One region of the Xanthobacter flavus genome, then DNA from elsewhere that is predicted to be linked to it. Evidence: riboswitches for the same ligand, from Rfam matches in the RefSeq annotation. Region 1 holds a riboswitch; each other region holds the start of a gene.
The links. A riboswitch is a leader RNA that binds a small molecule or an ion and turns the genes downstream of it on or off. The one in region 1 is predicted to bind cobalamin.
Positions count from the first base shown of each region.

Region 1 (9,716 bases):
GCGCCCGGCCGTCGCAGCCGGGCAGATCAGTGGCGCGCGCGGCGCGGCCCAAGGCGGCGATGGCGGAGAGCGCGGCCAGCGCCTCGGCCGCCGCTTCCGCCTCGGGGAGCACGCGGGCCGGTCCATTGCCGATGGTGAGTGCCCATTGCCCCGGCCCGGTGGCCACCAGCCGCACATCGGCCTTCTGGCCCGCGAGGCTGACGGCGCCGCCCCCCTCCACCACCACGGACACCTTCGGCCCCAGTTGCCCCGCCAAATGCTCCGCCCCGGCGAGGATGGCGGCGGCCAGCGGATGGCCATCCGACACCTCGCTGGGGTCGAGCCCCCCCAATGGCGAGACATCCACCGCCAGCCCGATGCGCGGGGTGATGCCGAGGGCGGCCACTGCCACCTGCAAGGGTCCGACCGTCTCCGGTGCGAGCCCACGCACCTGAAGGCTGCCGCGCGCCGTCACCTCCATCATGCCATTGCCGAAGCGGCGGGCGGCGTCCGCCAGCCCGCGCAATTGCGCCGGGGCGAGCCGGCCATCGGCAGGCACGAGCCGCAGGATGAGGCCGTCGCCAGTCTCCATGGGCGCGAGAAAGGCAGGGCAGGCGCCGCGGCGGGTAGGTGGGATGGGCGTCATTCCGCAGCCTCCCGGCCCGCGTCGCGGAGCGCTTCGAGATCGGCGTCGAGATCGTTGCGCCGGGCATGCCACAGGCCGCGGCGGCGGGCATCGGCGAAGCGGCGGGCGATGGCGCGGGCGGCATCGGGGTTCTGCGCGAGGAGGAAAGCCCGCACTGCCGGGTCCATCACATAGGCGGAATGCAGCCGATCCAGCAGCGCTGAGGGCACCTGCTCCGTCGTCTCGGCGAAGGCGACGAGGCGGTCCACCGTCTCCGCCAGTTCCGCCGCGCCGCGCGGGCCATGGCGCATCTGGCCGGCGATGAAACGGACTGAGACGCGCCCGTGCACCAGCCGCGTCAGCGCCTCCTTCAGCGGCCGGGCGCGGGGACGGTCGGGGTCCGTGGTGTCGAGCACGACCAGATGGGCCGAGCGCCCGAGCGCCGCACCCGCCGCCGCGAAGCCGCCCATGAAGGCAGCGTCCTCGCTGCCGTCGAGCAGGTCGCGGGCCGCATCGTCCGCGCCATGCACGAGCGCATCCGCCTCCGCGAGGCGCGCCGCGAACAGGCCGGGCGCCGGGCGCGCCGTTCCATCCGCCCCGCCATAGGCATGGGAGGCGGCGGCGAGATAGGCGGCGCCCAATTCCTCCCGCGTCTCGAACGCGCCGCGCTGCAATTGCGCCTCGATGCCCGCGCCATAGGCGCCGGGGGCGGAGCCGAACAGGCGGGCGAGGTCCTCGCCCTTGCGCCGGGCCGCGGCGAGGGGGTTTTCGCTCTCCTCCTCGTCGCGCGCGGCCACCGCGCGGACGGCGGCATCGAGCAAAGCGATCTGGGTGGGGAAGATGTCGCGGAACAGGCCGGAGATGCGGAAGGTCACGTCGATGCGCGGGCGGCCGAGCACGGCGGGCGGCAGCACCTCCACGCCCGTCACGCGGCCGGTCGCCGCCTCCCACACCGGCCGGCAACCGAGGAAGGCGAGCCCCTGGGCGATCTCCTCGCCCCCCGTGCGCAGGCTGGCGCTGCCCCACAGGTCCAGCACCAGCGCGCGGGGCCAGTCGCCCTGCTCTTGCAGGATGAGGCGCAGCGCCTCGTCCGCCGCCTTGCGGGCGAGGTCGCAGGCGGTGGGGGTGGGCAGCGTGCGCGGATCGGCGGTGAAGAGATTGCGCCCGGTGGGCAGCACATCCCGCCGCCCCCGCGCCGGGGCGCCGGCCGGGCCGGCCGGCACGAAGCGGCCGTCGAGGGCCGTGAGCAGCGCGCAGGTTTCCGCGCCCGCCGAGGCGGCGCGCAGCGGGTCGGCCTCGCCCTCGGCCATGGCGCCGAAGATGTGGAGGCCGTCCTTCACCGCCAGATCCTTCAGGTCACACAGCCAGGCATCGATGCGGCGCAGCGCCTCGTCGGGATCGGTGGCGGCGGAAACGCCAGCGGTGGCGGCAAGGCCGGTCTCGGCGGCGGTCTCGACGATGAGCGTGGCCAGACGTTCGCGGCGGCGGCGGTCGAGGCCGTCCGCCTGCGCATATTCGTCCACCAGCCGCTCCAGCCGCTGCTCGGCCTCGCTGAGGCCCGCACTCGTGAGGGGCGGCGGCAGATGGCCGATGGTGACGGCGGCGAGCCGGCGCTTGGCCTGTGCCGCCTCGCCGGGATTGGAGACGATGAAGGGATAGACCACCGGCAGCGCGCCCATCACCACCTGCGGGAAACAGGCCGGCGTGAGCGCCACCGCCTTGCCCGGCAGCCACTCCAGCGTGCCATGGGCGCCGAGATGGACCACCGCATGGGCATCGAGCCCCGCGCGCAGCCACAGGCCGAAGGCGAGGAGCCCGTGGCGCGGCGGCAGGCTCGCGTCGTGATAATCCGCCCGCCGGTCGAGGCTCGCGCCGCGATCGGGGGCGAAGGCGAGCGTGATGTTTCCAGAGCGGGCGAGGCGAAAGCGGAAGGCACCGCCGGCAACGTCTGCATCGTCCTCAGGCGCGCCCCAGGCGGCGGTCACGGCGGCCTGCACGGGCTCGGGCAAAACGGCGAACAGGCGGCGATAGTCGTCCAGCGCCAGTGCCGGTTCCGGCCGGATGGCGGCGAGGAGCGCCTTTGCATCGTCGGGCACGGGGCCCGCGCCATATCCAGCCGCCGCGAGTGTCCCAAGCATCCGCCGCGCGCTCTCGGGCACGTCGAGGCCCACCGCATAGCCCGAGCGGCCCTCGGCGCCGGGATAATCCGGCAGGATCAGCGCGAGGCGCCGCTCTGCGTGCGGCGTGGCGGCGAGGCGGACCAGCGCCGCCGCGCGGTCCGCCACATGGGCCACCGCCTGCGGCTCCGGCCGGTTGATGGCGGCGGTGAAGGCGAGGTCGGCGTCGGGCGGGGCGAAATCCTTGAAGGAGAGGGCGCCGGCCAGCACACGCCCGTCCAGCTCCGGCAGCACCACGTGCATGGCGAGGTCCGCCGCCGAGAAGCCGCGCGGGCTCCCCGCCCACGCCTCCCGCGCCGTGGTCGCGGGCGCGGCCTGAAGCACCGGGGGGCCACCTTCCGGGAACAGCTCAGCCGCGTCTCCTGCCGCGAAGGCGGTGGTGGTGAGGATGACCGCCGGATCGAGCGCCGCGCAAGCTTCCCGCACGGCGGCGCGGGCCTCCGGCGCCTTCAGGCTGGGCACGAACAGGCAGTGCGCCGCGATGCCCCGCGCCTCCAGCGCCTCCGCCAGCGCATCCACGGCGGCGGTGTCGGCGGCGAGCCATTGCGACCGATAGAAGAGGATGAGCGCGTTCGGCCGCCCTTCGCGGGCTCCGCGCACGTCCTCCAGCGTCGCGAGACCCGCGCCGGGGCGATGGAAGGCGGTGCCCGGAACCGGGCGCGGCGCGGGGATGGGGCCGGGCGCGGCGAAGCCCGCCGCCTCACCCATGGCGGCGAGCAGGGCCGCCATATTGTCCGGCCCGCCGGCGCGGAAATAACCAAGCCAAAGGGCGAGCGTGTCCTGCGGCAGCGTGGAGAGCGCGGCGAGGCGCGGATCGTCCTGGTCCTCCCCCGGCAGGAGCGCGAGGGCGATGCCGCGCGCGCGGGCCATGGCGGCCAATTGCTCGGCGCCATAGCGCCACCAGTCCAGCCCGCCGAGCTGGCGCACCAGCACCACCTTCGCCTTGGCCGCGACCTTCTGAACCCACAAATCCACGGACATGGGGTGGCGCAGATCCTTCAGCCGCGCGAGGCGCAGGCTCGGAACCGCAGCGCCGCGCGCCCGCCAGGCGGCGGACAGGCCGATGAGATCGCTGTCGGTGAAGGAGAGGGCCACCATGTCGCCGGGCGGCTGGGCGAGGTCGACCGGCTCGGCCAACTCCTCCAGGCTCGTCGATGTGGTGGCGAGGATGTGCATGGCCTAGCCGAGGATGGCCTGTTCCACGGCCGCGCGATCGAAGCCCTTGAGGCCGATCACCACCAGCGCCCCGCGCCGTGCCTCGCCCGCATTCCATGCGCGATCGAAATGGTGCGACACGCGCGGGCCGACGCCCTGCACCAGCAGGCGCAGCGGCTTGCCTTCCACGGCGGCGAAGCCCTTCACACGCAGCACGTCCGGCGTCTCCGCCGCCTTCACCACGCGGGCGGCCAAAGCGGCGGGATCGGCGATTTCGGGCAGCGCCAGCACGATGCTCTCGAACTCGTCGTGATCGTGGTCTTCCTCGTCGTCGTGGTGGGTGCGGCGGGCATCGATAACATCCTCCGCGCCGACGCCGAGGCCGAGCAGCACCGCCAGATCCACCTTGCCACCGGAAGCGCGCACCAGCTTCACCGCGCGCGGCAGGGCGCCGGCCACGGCCTTCTCGGCGGCGGCGAAACCGGCCGCGTCCAAGAGGTCGGACTTGGAGAGCACGACGAGATCGGCGCAGGCGATCTGGTCCTCGAACACCTCTTCCACCGGGTCGTCATGGTCGAGGCTCTCATCCCCGGCCCTTTGCGCATCGAGCGCGGCGAGATCGGGCGCGACGCGGCCTTCGGCCAGCGCCGGGCCATCCACCACGGCGATCACGCCATCCACCGTCACCCGGCCCTTGATGGCCGGCCACTGGAAGGCCTGGACCAGGGGCTTGGGCAGCGCGAGGCCGGAGGTCTCGATGAGGATGTGGTCCACTCTCGGCGCGCGGGCGAGGATCTGGTCCAGCGCCGGCACGAAATCATCCGCCACGGTGCAGCACAGGCAGCCGTTGGCGAGTTCCACGATGCTGGTCTCGTCGCAGCTCTCGATGCCGCAGCCCTTCAGGATTTCGCCGTCGATGCCCACGTCGCCGAACTCGTTGACGATGACCGCGAGGCGCTTGCCGCCGGCATTCTCGAGCACATGGCGGATCAGCGTCGTCTTCCCGGCGCCGAGGAAGCCGGTGACGATGGTGCAGGGCACGCGGGCGAGCGAGGTCATCGGGTCTCCTTGGGAAGGGAAAGCGGGGGAATGCGCGCGACCATGCCGCGCTTGAGCGCGTCCGGCCGGCCGCGCCATGGCATCAGGCCGTCCTGCGAGCCGGCGAGAAGCGCGGCGCCGGCGAGAAGGTCGGCGGCGCTGTCGGGGGAAAGGTCGCCGAACACATAGGTCCAGCCGTCGCGGCGGACCATGGCGGCGGACAGCGCGCGCTTGCAATTGGCGAGGCAAGAGACGCCCACGACCGCGACGCCGTCGGAGACGGTGGCCGCACAGGCGGAGGCGAGGAGGCGCGCGCCGTCGCGCTCGGCGTCGGGCGGGGCGTCGTTGCCGGGGGCGCGGCAGGTCGTGCAGATGAGGAGGGTGACGGCGGGAGCGGTATCGCGCGCGGCTTCAGGCGCGCAGCCGGATTCCAGGCTTTCAGCGCCCGGCTCGGGTGACGTGCTGTCGGGAATCGCGCTGCGCTCCACCGGCCGGTCCACGGGTGCGAGCGCCCACGCGTGCGGGCTCGAAGGGACGCAGAACCGGAGCACCCCGCCCGGCGCGGACCTCGTCGAAGGCAGGTCTCCTGGCTCGCGGATCACCGCCCCTGCCGCCTTCCCGGATGAATCCAGTGGCGTCTGGCAGGGGCTCACCGCCGACAGTTGCGGGGGCAGCCGCGGCATTGGAGGGTATTCACCTCCGCACCGCATTCCCTTTTTCGCCCGTGTGGGAACACGGGACCTTCGACGCCGCCACTAAAGGCAGGGCGGGCGGGATTGTCAAATGAGGGACGGGAACCACGTTCGCACGTCGGACAGCAACGGCGCAGCCGGAGCGGCAGCCGTGCACCGGGCACGCGGCGGTTCATCGGCCGGGTTCCGCGCCTCTAGATCTGCCGGAACCGCGCCCGGATTCGCCGTTCCAGCTCGTCGCGCACCTGCCGGTAGGCGTCGAGGCGCTGCTCGCGGTTGCCGCCTTCGCCGGTGGGGTCGGGGGTGGGCCAGTATTCCACCTTGAGGGCGTTGGTGCGGGTCAGCTCCAGCGCGCGGTGGTGGGCGTCGGGGGAGAGGGAGATGGCGAGGTCGAAATTCAGCCCCTCATACTCCTCCAGATCCTCGACGCTCTGCGGCCGGTGCTTCTTCACATCGAGGCCGATCTCCTCCATCACCGCTGTGACGAAGGGATCGGCATCGCCGGCGATCACCCCGGCCGAGCCCACATAGACGGATTTGCCGAACAGATGCCGGGCGAGCGCGGACGCCATCACCGAGCGCACCACGTTCTGTCCGCACATGAAGAGAACCGATTGCGGCCGCGCTGAGCGCTGGGGCGCCGCAGGGGGCTCCATCGTCGCTCAGCCTTTCCAGTGCAGGGCGCAGATGAGCGTGAACAGGCGGCGGGCGGTGTCGAAATCCACCACCACCTTGCCGTCCAGGCGCTCCTGCAACAGCGTAGATCCCTCGTTGTGCAGGCCCCGCCGGCCCATGTCGATGGCCTCGATCTGGCTCGGCGAGGCGGTGCGGATGGCGTTGTAATAGCTCTCGCAGACCAGGAAATAGTCCTTCACCACCTTGCGGAAGGGGGTGAGAGAGAGGTGGTGCTGCACCACCTGATCGCCGCTCTCGCGCTTGACGTCCAGCACGAGGCGGTTGTCGGCGAGCGAGATGACGAGGCGGTAAGGCCCCTCCCCCGGATCGCCGCAGGGCATGAAGCTGTTGTCCTCGATGAGGTCCCAGATGGCGGTCGCGCGCTCGTGCTCGATGTCCGGGCTGCCGGCGTGGCCGATGGAGGCGTCGTCGAGGGTCACGGCGCAGAGGCGGGCCGTGGGGCTCCTCTCCGGCTTGTCGCTCATCGCTATTCCCCCGTCATCTGTTGCTGCGGATGGAGACGGACCGCCCGTGCGCGTCCAACCGCTCCACGGCGGCGAGGCGCACGGCGGCCGGGCCGAGCTTTTCCAGCGCGTCGGCATCGAGCTTGAGGATGGACGTTCGCTTCATGAAGTCCAGCACGCCGAGCCCGGAGGAAAAGCGGGCCGAGCGGGCGGTGGGGAGCACGTGGTTGGTGCCGCCCACATAGTCGCCGATGGCCTCCGGGGTCCAGGCGCCGATGAAGATGGCGCCGGCGTGCCGCACCCTGGCGGCCAGCGCGTCGGCGTCCACCGCGTGGATCTCCAGATGCTCCGGCGCGATGCGGTCCACCAGCGGGATGGCGTCGGCGAGGCTGTCCACCAGGAAGATGGCGCCATGGTCGCGCCAGGAGGCGGAGGCGATCGCGGCGCGCGGCAGGGTGGCGAGCATGCCCTCCACCGCCTGTTCCACCCGGTCCGCCAGCTCCGGCGAATTGGTGATGAGGATGGACTGGGCGGCGGTGTCATGCTCCGCCTGGGCAAGGAGGTCGGCGGCGATGAAATCCGCGCTCGCGTCGCCGTCGGCGAGGATCAGCACCTCGGAGGGGCCGGCCACCATGTCGATGCCGACCTTGCCGAACACCTGCCGCTTGGCCGCCGCCACGAAGGCGTTGCCGGGGCCGACGATCTTGTCCACCGGGCGGATGGTCTCCGTCCCGTAGGCGAGCGCCGCCACCGCCTGCGCCCCGCCCACGCGATAGACCTCGTGCACCCCGGCGAGCCGGGCGGCCGCGAGCACCAGCGGCGCGATCACGCCGTCCGGCGCCGGCACCACCATGACGATGCGCGGCACGCCAGCCACCTGCGCCGGCACCGCATTCATCAGCACGGATGACGGATAGGCGGCGGTACCGCCGGGCACGTAGAGGCCCACGGCATCCACGCTGGTCCAGCGATGGCCGAGGGTGACGCCGGCGGCGTCCACATAGGTCTCGTCCGTCGGCTTCTGGCGGGCGTGGTGCGCCTCGATGCGGGCCTTGGCGAAGTCCAGCGCCGCGCGGGTCTCTTCGGGGATGGAGGCGAGGGCCGCGTCCAGCTCGGCGTCGCTCACCTTGATGCCGAGGGCGTCGAGGTCCACCCGGTCGAAGGTGCGCGACAGGTCCACCAGCGCCCGGTCGCCGCGGGCGCGGACATCGGCGATGATGGCGGACACCTTGTCCTGCACGTCCACGGACGCCTCGCGCTTGGAGCCGAGGAAGTCGATGAAGCGCTCGGGAAAGTCGGGCTGGGAAAGAGTGAGGCGGATCGGCATGCCGCCTTGCTAGAGCAGGTTCGCGCGCGAGGGAAGCCCCAAGCGGTGCAGCCGCCGTGCATCGGCCCTCGCCGCGCAACCGGGCGCGGTGCGGAGGGTCAACGGGCGGCGCGGAAGGCCTCCTGGGGCCAGAGCGGCCGGGCGAACAGGTAGCCCTGCGCGAGCTCGCAGCCCTGGCTCAGGAGAAAGTCGGCCTCGTCGCGGGTCTCGACACCCTCCGCCACGGTGGTCAGATCCAGCGCCCGGCCGAGGCTGAGCATGGAGGTGATGATCTTGCTGCTCTGCGCCTCTGTGGCGATGCGCCGCGTGAAGGATCGGTCGATCTTGATCTTGTCGATGGGCAGCTCGTTGAGATGGCGCAGGCTGGAAAAGCCGGTGCCGAAATCGTCGAGGGAGATGCGCACTCCGGCCTGCTTGAAGGCCGCAAGGGTGCTGCGCGCGGTTTCGAAATCGGCCAGAAGGCCAGTCTCGGTGATTTCCAGCTCGATCTGGTGGGGCGGAATGTTCATCTGCGCGAAGAGCGCAAGGGTGCGAAACGGAAGGCGTGGATCCGCCAGTTGGACCGGGGAGAGGTTCACGGCCACCGGCAGCTGTGTCGGCCAGGTGGCGAGGTCATTCCCCACCCGGCGCAGCATGGCGGTGAACAGCGCATCGATCAGGCCCTCATCCTCCGCGATGGGGATGAAGTCCACCGGACCAAGGAGGCCACGCTCGGGATGCCGCCAGCGCGCCAGCGCCTCGAATCCCGCCGTCTCGCCCGTCGCGAGCCTGACCACCGGCTGGTACTGAGCGACGATCTCGCCGGATTCCAGGCCGGCCCTGAGCTCGGCCTCGATTTCGCGTCGCGCCCGTCCGCGGGCGTCGAGGTCGGAATCATAGAGCGCATAGCGGTCCTTGCCCGCGGCCTTGGCCTGGCGAAGGGCCTTTTCGGCGGATTGCAGGAGCACGGACGGCGACGACCCGTCGCGGGGGTATTTGCTGATGCCGATGCTGGCGGTGATCTCAACCTCGGCGCCATGGCAATCGAACGGCTCGCGCAGGCGCGACAGCAGACGGCTCGCCATTCGAAAGAGCGCATCGGTCTCATCAGCCCCCATCGGGAACAGGATGGCGAACTCGGCGCTTCCCAGCCGGGCGACCATGCCATCGCGACGCGGGGTGGAAACGAGGCGCGCCGCCACCTGGCGCAGGAGATCGTCACCGGCGACGTGTCCGTGCTGCTCGTTCACCCCGCGCATCATGTCCACGTCCACCACAAGGAGCGCGAGACGCGTGCCCTTGCCCCAGGCCGCCTTCAGCTCCCGGCTGAATTCCTGCTCGAACTGCATGCGGTTGGCGATGCCGGTGAGACTGTCGAATGCGGAGGCATCGTCCGCCTCCTTCTGCGTCGCCCGCTGCCGGACCACGAGCCTGCGCAGCCGGCGTTCGCGGACGATCAGGATCGTGATGAGAGCGAGTGTCGCGACAGCCCATCCGGCGAATACTTCATCGAGATACCAGACTTCATGCCTAGACCCCAGCGAAAACAAAGGATGAAAAATGTCCAAATGGAGGAGAGCAAAATAAGAGGCGATGGATACGAGA
Region 1 covers NZ_JAGGML010000001.1:863,888-873,603, forward strand. Annotated here, with positions in the region: gene cobG (precorrin-3B synthase) at 1-625, opposite strand, end outside; gene cobN (cobaltochelatase subunit CobN) at 622-3,957, opposite strand; gene cobW (cobalamin biosynthesis protein CobW) at 3,961-4,995, opposite strand; gene J2126_RS04250 (DUF1636 family protein) at 4,992-5,462, opposite strand; cobalamin riboswitch at 5,534-5,734, opposite strand; gene J2126_RS04255 (low molecular weight phosphatase family protein) at 5,861-6,322, opposite strand; gene J2126_RS04260 (UPF0262 family protein) at 6,329-6,826, opposite strand; gene hisD (histidinol dehydrogenase) at 6,840-8,132, opposite strand; gene J2126_RS04270 (putative bifunctional diguanylate cyclase/phosphodiesterase) at 8,231-9,538, opposite strand.

Region 2 (9,716 bases), 4.2 Mb from region 1:
TGGCGGCGGCGGCAATGCGTCTGCGGCCAACAGCACCGCGAGCGGCGGCCAGAACACCGTGACCGCCACCCTGACGCTCGGCGGCGCCGGTGGCGTCGCGGGGAATGGCGAGACCGTCACGGTCAACCAGCAGGGCACCATCCTCACCAAAGGCGACCTGTCCAACGGCATCGTGCTCCAGTCCATCGGCGGCGGCGGCGGTCGGGCCTCGACGGTGGCGACGGATTCCGGGAACGGATCGTTCGCGGCCACCGTGGGCCTCGGCGCATCGGGCGGGGCGGGCGGCGCCGGCGGGGCGGTCTATGCGAACGTCTCCGGCGTCATCCAGACCTTCGGCGATGCCTCGATCGGCGTTTTGGCGCAGTCCATCGGCGGCGGCGGCGGCATCGCCGCGACCAGTTCATCGGCGACGGGCGGCAGCCATTCGGTGGCGCTGACTTTGGGCGGCGATGGCGGCAGCGGCAGCACGGGCGGCCTGGTCACCATCGATCTTTCGTCCACCTCGGTAATCCGGACCTCCGGCACCAATGCGTTCGGCGTCCTCGCCCAGTCGATCGGCGGCGGCGGCGGAATGGGTGGCACCGCCTCCTCGGACGCAACGGCCGCCGTGGCGTTCGGCGGCGGGGCTGGAAGCGGCGGCAATGGCGGCGACATCTATGCCCTCGCCGCCGGAACCATCGTGACCAGCGGGCAGGGCGCCTCCGCCATCTTCGCCCAGTCGGTGGGCGGCGGCGGCGGCATCGGCGGTTCGGCGGCAAGCGCTGCCTTCTCCCTTCAGGACGGCATTCAGGGCACCGGCGGCGGCAACGGGAACGGCGGCGCCGTGACAGTGACCGTCACCGGCGTCGCGAGCACCTCCGGCGCCAACGCACCGGCCATCGTCGCCCAGTCCATCGGCGGCGGCGGCGGCATGGCGGCGACGGCGGGCGGCGTCGGACTGGGCACCGCGGGCGGCTCGGGCACCGGCGGGCCGGTCACGGTGCTGGTTGCCGGCAGCGTCATCGCCACCGGCGACAATTCAGCCGGCATCTTCGCGCAAAGCCTCGGCCCGAGCGGAAACGGCCAGATCCAGATCCTTGTCGCCGATGGCGGCGTGGTGCGGGGCGGGGCGGGCACCTCGGCCATCGTGCTCTCGGGCGGCGAGCAGAACACGGTGACCATCGCGCAGGGCGGGACAGTGACCGGCCTCGGCGGCTCCGCCGTTCAAGCGGGCATTGGCGACGACACGGTCATCAACAAGGGCACGCTCAACGGCAGCGTCGATCTCGGCGGCGGCACCAATGGCCTCATCAACGAGACCGGCGCCACCTTCAATTCCGGTACCCTTGTCAGCGCCACATCGGACACGGGGCCGACCCTGCGGAGCGCGGGACTTTCGGCGCCGGGTTTCACCAACCACGGCACCGTCAACCCTGGCGGCCTGGGGGTGATCGCGACCACCAATGTCGCCGGAGGCATCGGCTCCGATGGCGTGCTTCAGGTGGACGTGGATTCGGCCTCCGCCCGCCACGACCAGATCCGCGTGGTCGGCGGCGCGACCATCAGCGGCACAATCGATCCGCGCGCGTCCAGCATCGCGCCTCAGGACAGCTACACCATCCTGGTGGCCGACCAGCTCACCGGCACCGCCGTCGCCAAGGACAGCGGGCTCGCCTACAGCTGGGCCGTTCATGCGGACGCCACCTCACTCACCATCAGTCCCATCGCGCACTTCCTGCCGCAGGGCATCTGGCTGTCGTCAAACGAGGCCTCAGTCGGCGGTGGCCTTCAGCGAGTGTGGGACACCGGCGATATCGGCGGCATGTCCAAGGTGTTCAACGGCCTCATCGACGTGAGTTCGCCGCTCGCCTACCAGAGCGCGCTGGGCCAGCTCTCCCCGCAGTTGCTGCAGGCGCCGGCCGGGCTGCGCATCGGCGAGAGCCAGGCCTTCCTCGACCGCACCATGAGCTGCCCGGTCTTCGTGGCGCAGAGCACCCAGCTGAGGGAGGACAATTGCGCCTGGGCGCGCATCATCTACGACCGCACCAGCCAGTCCACCACGGCGCAGATGGCGGGCTTCGCCTCCGACAGCGTGATCTTCCAGGCCGGCGTGCAGCGCGAGCTTGCCACCGACTGGTTCCTCGCCTTGTCCGGCGCCTACCAGCAGTCCTCGGTCTCCAGCACCAGCGGCTGGTTCTCGTCGAGCGGCAACGGCGGGGATATCGGCGTCGCCTTGAAATACCAGACCGGCCCCTGGCTGTTCTCGGCCGCGCTCGATGCCGGCTGGGTGTCCTACGACAACACGCGCATCATCGGCCTCGCGGGCGGGCAGGCCACAAGCACGTCCGATGTCTACAACCTCACCGGCCGGCTGCGGGCGGCCTACGAGTTCACCTACTCCAACTTCTACGTCCGTCCGCGCGTGGACCTCGATGTGGTGCATGTGGAGATGCCGGCCTTCACCGAAATGGGCCTGACGGGCGCGGAGCTGGCGTTGCAGGCCTCAAGCCTCACCACCTTCATCGCCACGCCGGCGGTGGAGTTCGGCGGCCGGATCGACCTGCCGGACGGCATCGTCCTGCGGCCCTACATGACCCTCGGCGCCTCCTTCGCCTCCAACGACGCGTGGCAGACCACCGCCCGCTTCCTGTGGGCGCCGCTCTCCGCCGGCAGCTTCACCACCACCACGCCGATCCCCAACGTGCTCGGTAATCTGGACCTCGGCCTTCAGGCCGTGACCCGCGACAATCTGGAACTCAAGCTGGAGTACGGGCTCAACGTGGGCCAGGACTTCGTGTCGCAAAGGGGCGTGGCGCGGCTCGCCATCCACTTCTGAGGGGCGTGGCCAGGGGCAGCGGGCCGACGCCGCGTGGCGGCGGATGACTTTCCACGCCGCGCCGTTAACATGCCGGCCCATGGTCGAGGTTCGGGAGCGACGGGTGGCGCACTGGCGGAGGGCAATGTGGATACGCGGCGCGCTCAGCGTCGTGCTCGCCTATGCCTTCCTTTTGCAGCTGGTGGTCGCCGGTCTGGCCTTCGATCGCTCCGGCGCCATGGACATGGCTGCCGGCACCGATGGCAGCGTCCTGTGCATCGGCACGGCCGACGGGCAGGGTGGCGATCCGTCCATGCCGCGGGCGGACCATTCCGTCTGCTGCGCCTTATGCGCCGGCCATTCTCCGGCCCCGTTACTGCCCGCCGTCGCCGGGGCGGGGATGCCGGTTGCTTCGGATCATCGACCGGGCGCCCTTCCGCTCGCCGGCATCGAGGGGACGGGCCGGGACCGGCGCGAGCCGCGTTCGTCCCAGGGGCCGCCGCTGGCTGGCTGACGCTGTCTCGCGTCCTTTCCTTTAGCCGTTGCGGGTCTCCGCGCACCCCGATGCGCTGGCACCGCGCCGCGCGCGATCCCTTTCATCCAGCCCTTCACTCCATCCCGCCGAGCGGCAGCAGCCCCCGGCGCCATGCAGGAGTACACATGTCCATCTTTCACCTCACCCGCCGCACCATCATCGCCGCCGCCATCGCCACCGCGGCGCTGGCCGGCGCCGCCGTCGCGCATGACTTCAAGGCCGGGCCCCTGCAGATCGACCATCCCTGGTCGCGCGCCACGCCCGGCGGCGCCACCGTCGCCGGCGGCTATCTCGTGGTGAAGAACACGGGAACCGCCCCCGACCGCCTCGTCGCCGCCACCGCGCCGTTCGCCGGGCGCGTGGAAATCCACGAAATGAGCATGAAGGATGGCGTGATGGTGATGCGTCCCCTGCCGGACGGTCTCGCCATTCCGGCCGGGGGCAGCCTCGAGCTGAAGCCCGGCGGCTACCACATCATGTTCCTCGACCTGAAGGCCCCGCTGAAGGAGGGCACGCTGGTGGACGGCACGCTGACCTTCGAGAAGGCCGGCACCGTCCCTGTTCAGTTCAAGGTGGAGGGCATGGGCGCTCAGGGCAGCGGCGCCCACTCCAGCCACTGACGCGGAGCTTCCCGCCCCGAGCGGCAGGATGCGCGCCCGGCGAAGGCCACGGCGCGCGTCCCATTGCTACGGGATTGCTTGACAGGGCGGCGGCGTTCGGTGCCTGCTGCGCTTGCGAACGGTGCTCCGGCTGCCTCGGCATCCGGAGTGAAACGGGAATGGGGTAGGGCGGGATTGCGCGGAGAATCATCCGCGAGATCCGGCCGAAGCCTCAACCGCCCCCGCGACTGTAAGCGGCGAGCGATCTTCCAGCATGCCACTGGCCACAGCCCTTCGGGCCGGCCGGGAAGGCGGGGGTGAGCGTAGACCCGCGAGTCAGGAGACCGGCCGGTCGCATGATGAACCCCTCGGGCCGTCGGGTGAGACGGCAACGGAGACGAACATGCATATCGAACCCGGACTCGTGGACGGGGCCAAGATCGGCCTCAGCTATGTCACGGCGGCCGCCGCCGGCGGCTACGCCCTCAAGCTTGCCTATGAGGCGGCGCGTGAGCGCGGCGTCCTCTCGCTGGCGGGCCGCACCCTCGCCACCACCGCCCTCGTCTTCTCCTTCTTCGAGGTTCTGCCGCACTATCCGGTGGGTGTCTCGGAAGTGCACCTCATCCTCGGCTCGACCCTGTTCCTGATGTTCGGCGCGGCTCCGGCGGCCCTCGGCCTCGCCTTCGGCCTGCTCGTCCAGGGCCTGTTCTTCGCGCCGTTCGACCTGCCCCAGTACGGCATGAACGTGACCACGCTGCTGGTGCCGCTGTTCGGCGTCGCCGCCGTCGCGCGCCGCATCGTCGCGCCGGGCACGCCCTACGTGGAGCTGAAGTACGGCCAGGCGCTCGCCCTCTCCACCACCTATCAGGCCGGCATCGTCGGCTGGGTGGCGTTCTGGGCCATCTATGGCCAGGGCTTCGCGGCGGAGAACGTCGCGTCGGTGGCGACGTTCGGCGGCGCGTACCTGCTCGTCATCATCGTCGAGCCGCTTGTGGACCTCGCTGTCCTCGCCGCCGCCAAGGCGCTGCATGGTGCCTTCAAGGGCGGCAGCCCGCTGCTGGAGCGCCGGCTCTACGACGCGGCCTGATCGCGCTCTTTTTAGAGACAAGGCGAACGCCGGCGGTGCTCCCGCCGGCGTTCTGCGTCTCAGGGCGGGGGCCAAGACGGTCGGAGCACTCTCTGGACCTCGCTCACGCAGCCGCTATGGTCGCCCGAAATCGGCCAGCGGCCAGTCGAATGCCAAGGAACCGGCAATGAGCAAGACCGTGACCCTTCCCAGCGGCGAGACGGTGCCCGCCCTCGGCCAGGGCACCTGGTACATGGGCGAGCGCTCCACCGCCCGCGTCGCGGAGGCGAACGCGCTCCGGCGCGGGATCGACCTCGGCCTGACCCTTATCGACACGGCGGAGATGTATGGCGATGGCGGTGCCGAGGAGGTGGTGGGCGAAGCCATCGCCGGACGTCGGCACGAGGTGTTCCTCGTCAGCAAAGTCTATCCGCACAACGCCAGCCGGGCGGGCGTCGCCGCCGCCTGCGAGCGCAGCCTGAAGCGGATGAAGACCGACGTCATCGACCTCTACCTTCTCCACTGGCGCGGCAACCATCCCCTGTCCGAGACCATCGCGGGGTTCGAGGCGCTGCAGAAGGCCGGCAAGATCCGGCATTGGGGTGTGAGCAACCTCGATACGGACGACATGGAGGAGCTTCTTGCCGCCAGGGGCGGAACCGCCTGCGCCGCCAATCAGGTCCTGTACAATCCGAGCCGGCGCGGGCCGGAGTTCGCCCTGTTTCCGGCCTTGCGCGCCGCCCGCATTCCCATCATGGCCTACAGCCCCATCGAGCAGGCCCGCCTGCCGCGCAACGGGGCTTTGGGCGCCGTGGCGAAGAAGCACGGCGTGGACCCGTTTCAGGTCGCTCTGGCGTGGGTGATGCGGAGCGGCGATGTGATCGCCATTCCCAAGGCGAGCCGCATCGAGCATGTGGAGATGAACGCCGCCGCGCGCGATCTGGCGCTCGATGCGGACGACCTCGCCGCCATCGACAAGGCCTTCCCGCCGCCCCGGCGCAAGGTCGGGCTGGAGATGCTCTAGGTCGCCTCGGTCGCCGGATCATAAGGCGCGGCGATCACCACCACGTCGGCATCGGGAATGGCGGCGGTCAGCGTCTGGCGCAGGCCCTCCGTCACCGAGCTGACGTCGGCGATGGTGCGATCCGGCGCGAAGCCCACCGTGATCTCCACATAAGCGACACTGCCGGATTTGCGGGTCCGCACGCCAATGAGCTGCTCGTAGCGGTCGAAATTGGCGGCGAGCGCGGCGTTCACCTTCATCTGCAACGGTTCGGCGAGCGCGCGGTCCAGAAGGTCGGGCAGGGCTTCCGAGATCATGCTGCCGCCGATGACCAGCATGAAGGCCGCGCCGATGAGCCCGCCGATATCGTCGGCCACCAGCGCCACCTTGGTGTGCGGAAGCAATACGTCGAGGGCGACGCACACCACCACCGTCACCGAGGCGATGGCCTTGGCGATGCGCGCGCGGAACTGGCTGAGCACGATGATGGACGTACCCGCGCGCGTCGCCCGCCACAGCGGAACCAGCGGCGCCAGATTCGTGAACAGGTTGTAGATGACAAGACCCAGAGCGGCCGCCACCCAGAAGGGTGGCAGGGGCTCGGATTCAGTCGAATCCATCACCTTGATGAGAATGAAGACGGCCGCCAGCAGCAGCAGCACGCCGATGGCTGCCGCCAACATGCGCTCGAGCTTGCCGATGCCGAAATCGTAGAAATAAAGGCGGCCGCGATGGGCAGCGCGCAGCGTCAGCAGGGCGAGGCCCTCCACCAGCAACAGCAGGCCGCCGCGCAGCATCTCCGCCAGCATGGCCAGGGAACCGATCCGCCACACCGTGACGAGGTAGGGGACGAAGACGCTGAAATCGAGAAGGATCGCGAACAGGATCGCGCGTTCCTTCTGGAGATCGGTCGCAGTGGGGACGCGCATCGGGGTTCGCAGATCAGGCGGGGTGGACGCCCGAAAACCTAACCGAGGCGGGCAGCGAGCGGAAACACAATCATTTGCCGCCGCGCATCACGAGCTTGTCGCCGCGGAACTCGAAGCCCTCGAGCCGGGACAGGAAGCTCATGCCGAGGAGGCTCGTGCGCAAGGCGCCGGCGGGCGAGACGAGGGCGGGCACGCGGCGCTCGACGATGCTGCCGATGGTGATGGTGTCCAGCACCACGGCGGCGGCGCGGGTGCGGCCGGCGGCGGTATCGACGGGCACGTCATATTTCAGGAAATCCACCGGCAGGCCCACCGCCTGCGCCGCCTCATGGGTCAAAACGACGGACGAGGCGCCGGTGTCCACCAGCATGCTCACGCCTGAGCCGTTGATTCCCGCGCGCACTGCGAAATCGCCGGCCGCCCCGCGCGTGACCTCCACCATGCTCGTGCCGGTCTGCGCGAGGTTCACCGCATAGCCCGGCGCAACCTCGGCCAGCACCTTGCGGCCGACCTGGGCGAGGGGATCGCGATAGGTGTAGCCGAGCGCCAGCATCGCCGCGAGCACCAGCCAGAAGGCGGCCGCCATGAGCGATTCGGCGATCCGCCCGCGAAAGACCGACCACGCCGCCGCGCCGATGAAGATCGCGATCGAGAGCTGACCCACCAACGCGCCGAACTTGTTGATGTCGATGCCCGCCACCTCGCCCTGCTCGTGGTTCACCGCGAGGATGACGCCGCCGGCGAACAGGCCGATGAGGAGGATCCAGAGAAGACGGTCGCTGCGCATGGCGGCCTATTCCATGAACGCATCCGGCGCCGTCTCCTTGAGACGCGCCAGCCGGTCCGGCAGGACAGCCATGATCCGCTCCCGCGCATCCGGCGAGAACGAGGCCCAGCCGCCGATCTCCCGCAGCGTGCGTCCGCAGCCGATGCACAGGCCGCTCAATGGCTCCACCACGCACACCTTGATGCAGGGCGAGCGGATGGCGCCGGGGCGGGAAACGGTCCGGGGGTCTGACGGCTGGGTCATGGCTGCGCGGTCGGGCGCTCGGCTCCTTCCGGCTGAGGCGGGGCGGGAATCGCCGCTCGCCTACCGTCCGCCGAAGATAAGCACGCCGAGGAGGAACACAATCACCGCCACCTGCTGGGTGGCGCCCGCCACGTCGCCGGTCTGTCCGCCGATGAGCCGGGCCGACAGGCGCATCATCACGAGCAGCACCAGCGCAGGGCCGATCAGTCCGGCAAACGCGGCACCGATGCCGAAGGAGGCCACCATCAGCACCGAAACGATGAGCGCCGCGACCAGCGCACAGGACAGCGCCGCCGCCTCCGAGGGCCGGCCGACGGACGCCCCGGCGCCATCGGTGCGGGCCGGCGGCAGGGCAGCGATGAGCAGCACGCCGGCGGCGCGGGAGGCGGCCTCGCCGGCAATGAGGACCAGGCCCGCGCGGAGCGGTCCCACCGACAGGGCAAGCGCCTCCAGCGCGCCGATCCGCAGCAGCAGGCCCAGCAAAAGCGCGGTGGCGCCATAGGTGCCGATGCGGCTGTCGCGCATGATGGTGAGCTTGTGGATGCGGTCCCGCCCGCCGCCGAGGCCATCGGCGGTGTCGGCCAACCCGTCCTCGTGGAAGCAGCCGGTGGCGAGCGCCAGCGCCGTCACCGCGAGCGTGGCGGCAAGGAAGGCCGGCAGCTTCAGGGCCATGGCCAGGATGAGGACGAGCGCCCCGATAAGGCCCAGCACCGCGCCGGCCACCGGCACGGCATAGGCGATGCGGTCGATGTCGGGGGCCGCGAAAGCGGTTTCGTCCCGGGCCGGCAAGGGCAGGCGGGAATAGAAGCGCAGCGCGGCGGCGAGGTCCTGTCCGAGTGTTCTGGCCATCGGTTCGGGCTCGTCGCTCCGGGCAGGCATTGCGAAGGGAAAAGCGTGGCGTAGGGCAGGACGTCCCGAAGGGGCACGGGCTCCGGCGCCGCCCCTTGGGAGCGTCATTCGCGGCTGAGGTCAAGGTCTCCTCAGGTCGCTGTCCGGCGCGCGCGATGCGCGGCCGGACTGTGCTGATACCAGATCAGAAGGTGATGAGGCCGATCAGCTGACGGATAAGGCTCAGCTCCTCGCCGCTGGTGGGCGTGGTCTGCGACACGAAGTCGAACACCTTGCCGTCCTTGATCCCGTACTGGGCGACGCGCGTCACCCGCTTGTTCTTGTCGAAATAGACCGCCAGCACCTTCTGCTCGGTGATTTCCGGCTTGAGGAAGGCGACCCGCTGCTGGGTCTGGGAGATGTAGAAGAAGGCGTCGCCGTTCAGGGTCGCGACCGTCGACGGGGTGCCAAGCACCAGCAGCACCTGTTCCTGGCTCGATCCGACCGGGACCTGCTCCAGCGCACCCTCCGCCAGCACGTAACCGCGCTGATAGGTGCGAACGACACCGGTGAGCTGGCCGCCCGTGCCGTTCACGGCCACCTGGTCGCAGCCCGTAAGCGCCATGCCGGCGAGCAGGAGGGCGGCGGTTCCCGCAAGGCCAAGCCTCCGGCTCGTGGTGTTCCGGCCGTTCCCCGTGTGCTCCTGGCTCTTTTCTCGTGACGCCACACGCATCCCCATCATTGTGCTGTGAACAGTGCCCCGAAGCGTCGCCTCGGCTACCGCCCCTTGCCATGCGGGCGATGGCGCGTTACGCCGCTTGCCCGTTCAACTCCTCGCCGGACCTTGGCCCGGGATTTTAAATGCTGAACCTGTTCCGCTCGTTAAAGCGTGCCAAGTCCCGCGAGACCATCGAGCGCCTGTATGGCGCGAT
Region 2 covers NZ_JAGGML010000001.1:5,052,880-5,062,595, reverse strand. Annotated here, with positions in the region: gene J2126_RS23755 (autotransporter outer membrane beta-barrel domain-containing protein) at 1-2,815, shown strand, start outside; gene J2126_RS23750 (hypothetical protein) at 2,940-3,308, shown strand; gene J2126_RS23745 (copper chaperone PCu(A)C) at 3,455-3,949, shown strand; cobalamin riboswitch at 4,052-4,295, shown strand; gene J2126_RS23740 (energy-coupling factor ABC transporter permease) at 4,332-5,015, shown strand; gene J2126_RS23735 (aldo/keto reductase) at 5,182-6,018, shown strand; gene J2126_RS23730 (cation diffusion facilitator family transporter) at 6,015-6,926, opposite strand; gene J2126_RS23725 (TIGR02281 family clan AA aspartic protease) at 6,997-7,713, opposite strand; gene J2126_RS23720 (DUF1289 domain-containing protein) at 7,720-7,956, opposite strand; gene cobS (adenosylcobinamide-GDP ribazoletransferase) at 8,017-8,805, opposite strand; gene J2126_RS23710 (outer membrane protein assembly factor BamE) at 8,990-9,517, opposite strand; gene J2126_RS23705 (ubiquinol-cytochrome C chaperone family protein) at 9,646-9,716, shown strand, end outside.
Region 2: it holds a riboswitch for cobalamin, as region 1 does, so the genes downstream of both, J2126_RS23740 (energy-coupling factor ABC transporter permease) here and J2126_RS04250 (DUF1636 family protein) in region 1, are expected to answer to the same signal.

Region 3 (9,716 bases), 100 kb from region 1:
CAGCGCCACCACCTCCTCCACCGGCAGAGGCCAGTGGATGCGGCCATCCTGCGGGAGATAGGCGATGGTCCGCCCGAGCCCCCGCCGGCCAATCTCGGCACCGCTGCGGCCGTCATAGAGCACGCGGCCGGAGGCCGGCGTCTCGAGGCCCGCGAGCACCCGCATCAGGCTGGTCTTGCCGGCGCCGTTGGGGCCGAGGAGGCCGAGGAAGATGCCGCCTTCAACCTCCAGACTGAGGTCCCGCACCAGCGTCGCGGCGCCGCGCGTGACGGTGACGGAACGGGCGTCAAGCCTCATGCCTCCCTCCCCCTGAGCCGCGCGAGGAGCACGAGGAAGAAGGGCGCGCCGATGAGCGCCGTCACCACGCCGAGCTGCAGCTCCGGCCGGGTGGGCACGAGGCGCACCGCGATGTCCGCGCCGAGGGTGAGCGCCGCGCCCGCGAGCCCGCTCGCGGCCAGCAGCCGGCCCGGCCGGTGCCCGACCAGCGGGCGCACCAGATGGGGCACCACGAGGCCGACGAAGCCGATGGCTCCCGCCACCGCCACGCTCGCCCCCACCGCAGCCGCCGTGCCGCCGATGACGAGGAGGCGCACCCGGCGCAGCGGGAAGCCGAGGCTTTCAGCGGCGTCCTCGCCCAATGTCAGCGCATCGAGCGCCGGGCCGGTGGCGAGCACCAATACCCAGCCCACCGCCATGAAGGGCAGCGCCAGCGCCACATGCACAAGGCTGCGGTCGGCCAGCGAGCCCATGAGCCAGAACACCAGCTCCAGCGCCGCATAGGGGCTCGGCGCCAGATTCAGCGCCAGCGCGGTAAGCGCGCCGGCGAGGCTGGAGAGCGCGACGCCGGCGAGGATCAGCATCACCGTCCCCGCGCCCCGCGCGGCGAGGGCGAGCAGCACGGCGGTGGCCGCAGCGGCACCCATCAGACCACCCAGTGGCAGGGCCAGCGCGAAGGAGGTGGAGAAGCCGAAATAGAAGGCGATCACCGCCCCCAGCGCCGCCGCGCCGGAGACGCCCACCACGCCGGGATCGGCCAAAGGATTGCGCATCAGCCCCTGCAAGGCCGCCCCGGTGAGGCCGAGGCTGAAGCCCACCGCCGCGCCGAGGATGGCGCGCGGCAGGCGCAGCTCCGACAGCACCAGCGCGGCAACGCTCGGCCGGCCGGCGAGGAGATCACCGAAGGCAGTGCCAAGGTCGAGCGGGGCATAGCCCACCGCCACCGAGGCGCAGAACAACACCGCGACCAGAAGGCCGAGGCCGAGGACAACGCGCGAGGGCATCAGCGCGTCCCCTCGGCGGCGGCGTGGTGGACGCCCCCCGCTGCCGGCCGCCCGGCTTCCGGGCCGGACAAACGGGCACGGGCCGCAGCCAAAAGGGCTGCCGCCTCGGCAAGGTCCGGCCCGGCGCAGGTCCACAGCCTGAGCGGCAAAGCCAGCGTGCGATCCTTGAAGGGGGCGAGCGCGGGGTGATGCAGCAAGGCGTCGGCGAGGGAGGGCGGCGCCGCCTCATCAGCATTCACCACCACGAGGTCGGGCGCGGCGCGCACGATCTCCTCCAGCGCCAGCTGGCCCATCTTGTCCGTGGGCAGGCGTGCCGCGAGGTTGGCAAGCCCGGCCTTCGCCATCAATTCATCCGCCAGCGAGCCGCGGCCGGTGGTGAAGCCGTTGGGGCGCAGAACAACGGCGGAGGGGCGCTCGCCCGCGACCGGCGGCAGGCGCGCGAAGGCCGCTTCCATCTCCCGCACCATGGCCGCGCCTCGCTCCGGCACGCCGAGGCGTTCGGCCACCATGCGGATCTGGGCGTAGGCCTCGTCGAGGGTCTGCGGCTCGGCCAGTTCAAGCACCTCGAAGCCGAGTCGGCGCAGCATGGCGGTGGCGGTGCGCGTGGTGTAGGCGCCGGCCAGCACCAGGTCCGGCTTCAGCGGCACCACCTCTTCCGCCAGCCCACGATTGACGGGGACCGCGCGCGCAAGGTCCGCCACGTTGGACGAGAGCGGATCGCGCGCGAGATGGGTGACGGAGAGCACCTGCCCGGCATCGGCGAGCCGGAGGGCCATTTCGTCCGTGCACAGGTTGAGCGAGACAACGCGGGGCCGGGCATGTGGCGGAACAGGGGCTTCCTCCGCCCGCGCCGGGGCGCAGGCGAGAAGAGCGGCCAAGAGACCCGCCGGGAAAAGCCCGGCCGCCGCGAACCTCACCGCCTCACCATGCGCTTCACCATGTGAGCCTCACCCCGCCATAGGCGCCGAAGCCGGGGGCGAGGAAGCCGTTGGGGTTCTCGTAGGTCTGGTTGAACAGATTGTCGATGCGCCCGAACACGCTGGTGGCGGCATTGAGCCGGTAGTTCGCCGCCAGGTTCACCACCGTGTAGCCGGGCTGGTCGATGTAGTTCGACGTGAGGCGCACGATGTCCCACCAGGAGGAGGCATAGACGAGGCTCGCCGCCAGATCGAGCTCATCGGTGGGCCGCCAGCCAAGCGTCAGGCTCACCTTGTTGTTGGGCCGGCGCAGGGGATAGCAGGAGGTGGCATCGATGGGCGCGCAGGCGGCGCCGAAGGGCTGGCCGGGCGGCACAGAACCCACCACGTCGGTGTAGGTGTAGTCCACCCGCGCGTCGATCCGGTCCGTCACCTTCACCGCCACGAACGCCTCCACGCCCTGCGAGACGGCGCTGGAGATGTTGACGTTCTGGTACGTCACCGGATCGTAGCTGATGAGGTTGGTGATGGTGTTGTGGAAGTACGTCACCCCGAACAGCACCCGCTCCGCGAACGCCTTCTGTTCGAAGCCTAAATCCCAGCCCTCGCTCTCCTCCGGCTGGAGGCTCGCATTGCCATAATAGGGCGCGTAGAGCTGGTAGAGCGTGGGCGCCTTGAAGCCGGTGCCGTAGCTCGCCTTCAGCTTGGTGCCCGTCTCGTCGAACAGCAGCGCGGGGGCGAGGCGGTAGGTGGTGTGGTCGCCGAAGCTGTCGTCGCTGTCGTAGCGCACGTTGGCGGCGAAGAAGAGCCGGTTCCAGAGATTGCCCTGGTATTCGGCATAGACGCCCGTGTCGCCGGTGGAGGCGTCAACCGTGGTGTAGGCCGTGGAAGAGGTCATGGCCTCGTTCCGCCGCTCCGCGCCCACCAGCAGGTTCTGGCCCGGTGCGACAAGATAGTTGGAGCGGACGTAATAGACCTGCCGGTCGCCGTCATAGGTGCCGTTCACGTCCGGGTTCGGCCCCACGGTGGGGCTCGACGAGGTCATCTCGCTCGCGCCGAATGTGGTGACGAGGGCGCCATCGAGCGCGGTCCACACGCCCTCCCCCTTGGTGAAGAACATGCCCGTATAGGATGTGGAGCGCAGCGCCGCTGGAAGGCCGGCATAGGTGGGCGGGGGAAACGTGTCCGGCGTGAAGGCGAGGCTGGTGTCGATGTAGCGCGCGACGAAATTCACCGCGAGCGTCTCGGTGGCCTGCCAGTCGAGCCGGGTGGAGTAGGTCCAGTTGTCATAGGCATTGGGATTGCGCGGCCAGAAGGGCGGGGCAATGTTCTGCGGCGTCACCGGAATATCGGTGGAGGAGAAGTGGGTGACGTTGAACGAATAGGCCAGCTTCTCGGTGGAGCCTGTGAGGCTCGCATACTGGTTGAAGGTGCCGAGCGCGCCGCCCTCCACATAGGCCGACACCTTGGGCGGCCCCTCGCCCTTCCTGGTGGTGATGGAGATGACGCCGCCGATGGCGTCCGAGCCGTAGAGGCCGGATTGCGGGCCACGCAGCACCTCCACGCGTTCGAGATCGGAGGCGAGCAGCTTGCCGAAATCGAACGCGCCGTTGGTGGCGGCGGGATTGCCGGCGTCGATGCCGTCGATCAGCACCTTCACATGGTTGGAATTGGTGCCCCGGATGAACACCGAGGTGGTGCCCCCCGGCCCGCCGGTCTGCACCACGTTGAGGCCGGGCAGCGATTGCAGAACGTCCGGCAAGGTGCGCTGCTGGTTGCGGGCGATGTCCTGCTCGGTGACGATGCTGACCGAACTCGCCACCTCGGTCTCGGGGGTGGGGATGCCGGTGGCGCTGACCACCAGTTCCGGCAGGTCGCCGGCATTCTGGTCGTCTGCATTCAGATTTTGGGTCTGGGCGAGCGCGGAGGGAACGCAGGCAAGAGCCAGCAGGGCCGCGGCCGGCAGCGCGCGGCGGGATCGGAACGGGAAAAGGGACGGCATGAGGAACTCGACGGCACGGGTGGTCCGTCACCGCGAACGAGGCATGCCCGGCCCTATCGGACCGGGACAAAACCGCCATCAGGAGAACCCCGCCCGATGTGCTCGCGCGTGACCACGGCTGACGGCAGGTCTCCTGGCTCGCGGGTCGCCGCCCTTGTGCCGCCTTCCCAGGCCTTGCGACCCAGTGGCTGATGGCAGAGGACTCGCCGCTTACAGTTGCGGGGGCAGCCGCGGCATATCCGGCAAGGCCGGAGCACCGCGTTCCCTTTTGATCCCTTGCGGGAACCGTCGCCACGACCATAGGCGGGGGCGGTCCCTCGCGTCAACGAATCCTTCGCATCTGCAAAAACTTGAACGCAACTGCGGAAAGACCTCGCGTAACCGCGAGCGTAGCGATCACATCTTGCGCTTTGCTTCACCAAACGCGTGGTCCGAAACCACCACCGCGCCGTAAATTCTGCATGCGACTGCCTGCAAAAACGGCACCAGCAAAGGCTCGACCCTCCTTCCGCTAGGTTATGGTAGCGCACGGTTCTCAATTCGCTTAAACGATTGAGAGCCGCCCCGTCCTGCGGGAGGGTGGGCACTACTAAAGTATAATAACCGAATAATCGGACACACAGGGAGTAGAAGATGCGACTGAGGAGCATGGTCGCGGCTTTGGCCGCAGGCGTTGCCGTTTTCGGGCTTGCCTTTTCCGGCGCAGCCTACGCCGCCGACCCCATCAAAATCGGACTCACCGGCCCCTTCACCGGCGGCTCGTCCTCCATGGGCGTGAGCATGCGCGACGGCGTGAAGCTCGCCGTGGATGAGGTGAACAAGGCCGGGGGCGTACTGGGCCGTCCCCTCCAGCTCGTCGAGCGTGACGACGAGGCCAAGAACGAGGTGGGCGTGCAGATCGCCCAGGAGCTCATCAACAAGGAAGGCGTCGTCGCTACCCTCGGCTACATCAACACCGGCGTGGCGCTGGCCTCCCAGCGCTTCTATCAGGAAGCCGAGATTCCAGTGATCAACAACGTGGCCACCGGCACCCTCATCTCCAAGCAGTTCGTGCCGCCGGACAACAAGAACAACTACATCTTCCGCACCTCCGCCAACGACGCCATCCAGAGCGCCATGATCGCCGACGAGGCGGTGAAGCGGCAGGGTTTCAAGAAGCCGGCCATCCTCGCCGACTCGACCAATTACGGCCAGCTCGGCCGCGCCGATCTGGTGAAGGCCCTCGCCACCATGGGCGTGAAGCCGGTTGCCGAAGAAAAGTTCAACATCGGCGACACCGACATGACCGCGCAGCTGCTGCGCGCCAAGGAGGCCGGCGCCGACGTGGTGCTGACCTACGCCATCGGCCCCGAACTGGCGCAGATCGCCAACGGCATGGCCAAGCTCGGCTGGAAGGTGCCCATGATCGGCTCGTGGACGCTCTCCATGGCCAATTTCATCGACACCGCCGGTGCCAACGGCAACGGCGCGATGATGCCGCAGACCTTCATCCAGCTGCCGGACACCCCCAAGCGCAAGGCCTTCATCGAGGCCTATCAGGCCGCCTACAAGATCGACCGCATGCCCTCGCCGGTCTCCGCCGCGCAGGGCTATGATTCGGTGCTGCTGCTCGCCGCCGCCATCAAGCAGGCGGGCTCCACCGACGGCCGCAAGGTCCGCGAGGCGCTGGAAAACCTCAGCACCAAGGTCGAGGGCGTGGTCACCGTCTACGACAAGCCCTTCTCCGCCACCGACCACGAGGCCATCACCGCCAACATCCCGGTGTTCGGCCTCGTGAAGGACGGCCGCGTGGTCGCCGCCCACCCCGAGGACATCGCCGGCGACAAGGCGGTGCGGGTGAAGGCGAAGAACTGAGGCTGACCGGGCCGCGTCCACTAGCTGACCCGGCCCTTTTGTGCGCCGTCATCCCCCGGCTTGTCCGGGGGATCCACGGGGTGACCTGGCGGCCTGCGAAGTAACAAAGAGCTGACCAGGCGGCGAAGTGGATGCCCCGGACGAGCCGGGGCATGACGGAACTGGGTGGGGTGTCGGTTCATAACCCGCCCCGCGATCAGCCCCCTTCACCCCACACCATTCGGATCGCCGCGCCATCGAGCGCGGCGGCCGGTTCGCCGGAACCCTGCCGTGACGCGGGGGCCGCGCCCCCTTCCGGAGATCGTCATGAACGTCCTCTCGCAGCTCATCGTGAGCGGCATCGCCGTGGGCATGATCTACGGCGTCATCGCCTTCAGCTATCAGCTCACCTTCGCCACCTCGAAGACCCTGAACTTCGGCCAGGGCGAGGCCCTGATGCTGGGGGCGCTGGTGGGCCTCACCACCATCAATTTCCTCATCGGCCAGGCGCTCGGCACCCTGTGGGCCTACCTGCTCATGCTGCCCATCGTCTTCGCCTTCGGCCTCGCGCAGGGCGCGGTGGTGGAATGGCTCGGCGTGCGGCAGGCGGTGAAGGCGAAGTCGGAAGCCGGCTGGATCATGGCGACCATCGCGCTGGGCATCATCTTCCGCAATCTCGCCGAGAACATCTGGGGCCGCGACGCGCTGCGCTTCCCCTCCCCGCTGCCGGAGGCGGCGCTCACCATCGGCCCGGTGCGCATCCAGCCCATGGAGATCGCCATCGTCATCGGCGCGCTCGCCATCATGCTGGCGGTGGAAATCTTCAACCGGCGCTCCATCTTCGGCAAGGCCGTGGTGGCCACCGCCAATGACCGCGACGCGGCGGGCCTGATGGGCATCGACACGCGGCGCGTCATCACCTTCTCCTACGCGCTCTCCTCCATGACCGCGGCGTTCGCCGGCGTGCTCATCGCCCCCGTCACCCTCACCGGCGCCACCATGGGCGCGGTACTGGGGCTGAAGGCGTTCGCGGTGGCCATCATCGGCGGCCTGTCGAGCGGCATGGGCGTCATCGTCGGCGGCCTCATCCTCGGCATCACCGAGACGCTGACCGGCTACTACATCTCCACCGGCTACAAGGACGTGCCGGGCCTCGTGCTGCTGCTGCTGGTGCTCTCGCTGAAGCCCTCGGGCCTGTTCGGCCGCGCCACCATCAAGAAGGTCTGAGCCCCATGCTCGCGCGCCGCCTCCTCTCCTCCACGGGGTCGCTCCTCGGCCTCGCGGTGCTCGTCGTGCTGCCGTTCGTGGTGACGAGCCCCTATTATCTCCACCTGCTGGTGACCATCGCCATCTTCTCGATCCTGCTGCTCGGGCTCGACGTGGTGTTCGGCTATACGGGCGAGGTGTCCATCGGCCATGCCGCGCTGTTCGGCATCGGCGCCTACACGGCCGGCTGCCTCGCCATGCATTTCGGCATCGGCTTCTGGCCGGCGCTGCCCTTGGCCATCGTCGTCGCCTGCCTGTTCGGCGTGGTGCTGGCGCTGCCGGCGCTGCGCGTCACCGGCCCCTATCTCGCCATGGTGACGCTGGCCTTCGGCACCATCGTGCAGATCCTCATCAACGAGATGACGGACCTCACCAACGGTCCCCTCGGCATCAAGCTGACGACGCCCCTCTTCATCGACCTCAGGTGGCTCGGCGACACCATTCCGCTGTTCGACATGTCGCTGAAGCGCATGAAGGAAGTGGAATATTACTACATCGCCGCCATCGCGCTGGTGCTCACCCTCATCATCATCAACCGCATCCTCGCCTCCCACCTCGGCCGGGCGTTCGAGGCGCTGCGCGACAGCCCCATCGCGTCCGATTGCATGGGCGTGTCGGTCTACAAGCACAAGGTGCTGGCCTTCGTGATCTCCGCCGGCCTCGCCGGCCTCGCGGGGGCGCTGTTCGCCTATTCGGAGCAGTATATCGCGCCGAACAATTTCGGCTTTGAGCTGTCGGTGCAGTTCCTGCTGGCGGTCACGGTGGGCGGGCGCAAGTCTCGGCTGGGGCCGATCCTCGGCGCGGTCATCATCGTGTTCCTGCCGAACCTGCTGTCCGACATCGAGCTGTTCCGCTACATCGCCGGCACCATCGCGCTCATCGCCGTCATCGCCGGCGCGCGGGTCTTCGTGAAGGATCCGGAGAACCGCGTGCGCAACGCCATTCCCGTGGTGCTGTGCCTCGCCTTCTTCGTCTTCTCGATGCTGCTGCAGAAGATCACCGACTACAAGCTCGCCGTCTTCGGCGTGATGATCCTGTTCGTGGTCTATTATCTGCCGGACGGCATCGTCGGCTTCCTGAAGCGCGCCGCCGCACAGCTCTGGCCGAGCCTCGTGCAGTCCCACGCCGTCATCCACGCCGACACCCACGGCAAGGCGGTCACCGCCTCCCACGAAGGCCATTCGGGCGTGCTGCTCCACGTGGACAATGTGGTGATGCAGTTCGGCGGCCTGCGGGCGCTGGATCAGGTCTCCATCGAGGTGAAGCCCGGCACCATCCACGGCCTCATCGGGCCGAACGGCTCGGGCAAGAGCACCATGATGAACGTGCTCACCGGCATCTATGTGCCCACGGCCGGCGCCGTCCGGTTCAAGGGGCAGGACATGGCCGGCAAGACCTCTTCCGACATCGCCAGCGAGGGCATCGCCCGCACCTTCCAGAACGTGCAGCTCTTCGCCGAGCTGACCCTGATCGAGAACGTGCTGGTGGGCCTCCACCACACCTATCAGGCGACCTTCGCCGAGGTGGCGCTGGGCCTGCCGCGCATAAGGCGGGAGGAGAAGGCGGCGCGCGAGCGGGCCATGAGCCTCCTCGCCTTCGTCGGCCTCTCGGACCTCGCCAACGAGGAGGCGCGCAACCTGCCGTATGGTAAGCAGCGCCTGCTGGAGATCGCCCGCGCACTGGCCCTCGATCCCGCCCTCCTGCTGCTCGACGAGCCCGCCGCCGGCCTCACCGCGCCGGACATCAAGCACCTCGTGGAGATCATCAAGAAGGTGCGCCACGCGGGGCTCACCATCGTGCTCATCGAGCATCACATGGATGTGGTGATGGGCCTGTGCGACACGGTGACGGTGCTGGACTTCGGCCAGAAGATCGCCGAGGGCAAGCCAGCCGAGGTGCAGGCCAACGAGCGCGTCATCGAGGCCTATCTCGGCGGCGCCGCCGCTGCGGCGGAATGAGGAGATCGCCATGCTCGAAGTGAACGATCTCGTCGCCGGCTACGGCAAGGTGAAGGTGCTGCACGGCCTCTCCCTCAAGGTGGAGGAAGGCCGGCTCGTCACCCTCATCGGCTCCAACGGCGCCGGCAAGACGACGACGCTGCGCGCCATCTCCGGCATGATCGTGCCGGAATCGGGCACGGTGCGGCTAGGGGGCGAAGACCTCACCGGCCAGCCCTCCTTCAAGATCACCAAGAAGGGCCTCGCCCACTCGCCCGAGGGGCGGCGCGTGTTCCCCACCCAGAGCGTGAAGGACAACCTTCTGCTCGGCGCCTTCCCCCGCCTCACGGGGGCGCGGGAGCGCGGCGACGTGGAGGGCGACCTCGACCGCATGTTCACGCTCTTCCCGCGCCTCGCCGAGCGCCGCGCCCAGCTTGCCGGCACCCTCTCCGGCGGCGAGCAGCAGATGCTCGCCATGGCC
Region 3 covers NZ_JAGGML010000001.1:760,365-770,080, forward strand. Annotated here, with positions in the region: gene J2126_RS03775 (ABC transporter ATP-binding protein) at 1-297, opposite strand, end outside; gene J2126_RS03780 (FecCD family ABC transporter permease) at 294-1,280, opposite strand; gene J2126_RS03785 (ABC transporter substrate-binding protein) at 1,280-2,197, opposite strand; gene J2126_RS03790 (TonB-dependent receptor plug domain-containing protein) at 2,214-4,199, opposite strand; cobalamin riboswitch at 4,306-4,503, opposite strand; gene J2126_RS03795 (ABC transporter substrate-binding protein) at 4,833-6,053, shown strand; gene J2126_RS03800 (branched-chain amino acid ABC transporter permease) at 6,360-7,259, shown strand; gene J2126_RS03805 (branched-chain amino acid ABC transporter ATP-binding protein/permease) at 7,265-9,256, shown strand; gene J2126_RS03810 (ABC transporter ATP-binding protein) at 9,267-9,716, shown strand, end outside.
Region 3: it holds a riboswitch for cobalamin, as region 1 does, so the genes downstream of both, J2126_RS03790 (TonB-dependent receptor plug domain-containing protein) here and J2126_RS04250 (DUF1636 family protein) in region 1, are expected to answer to the same signal.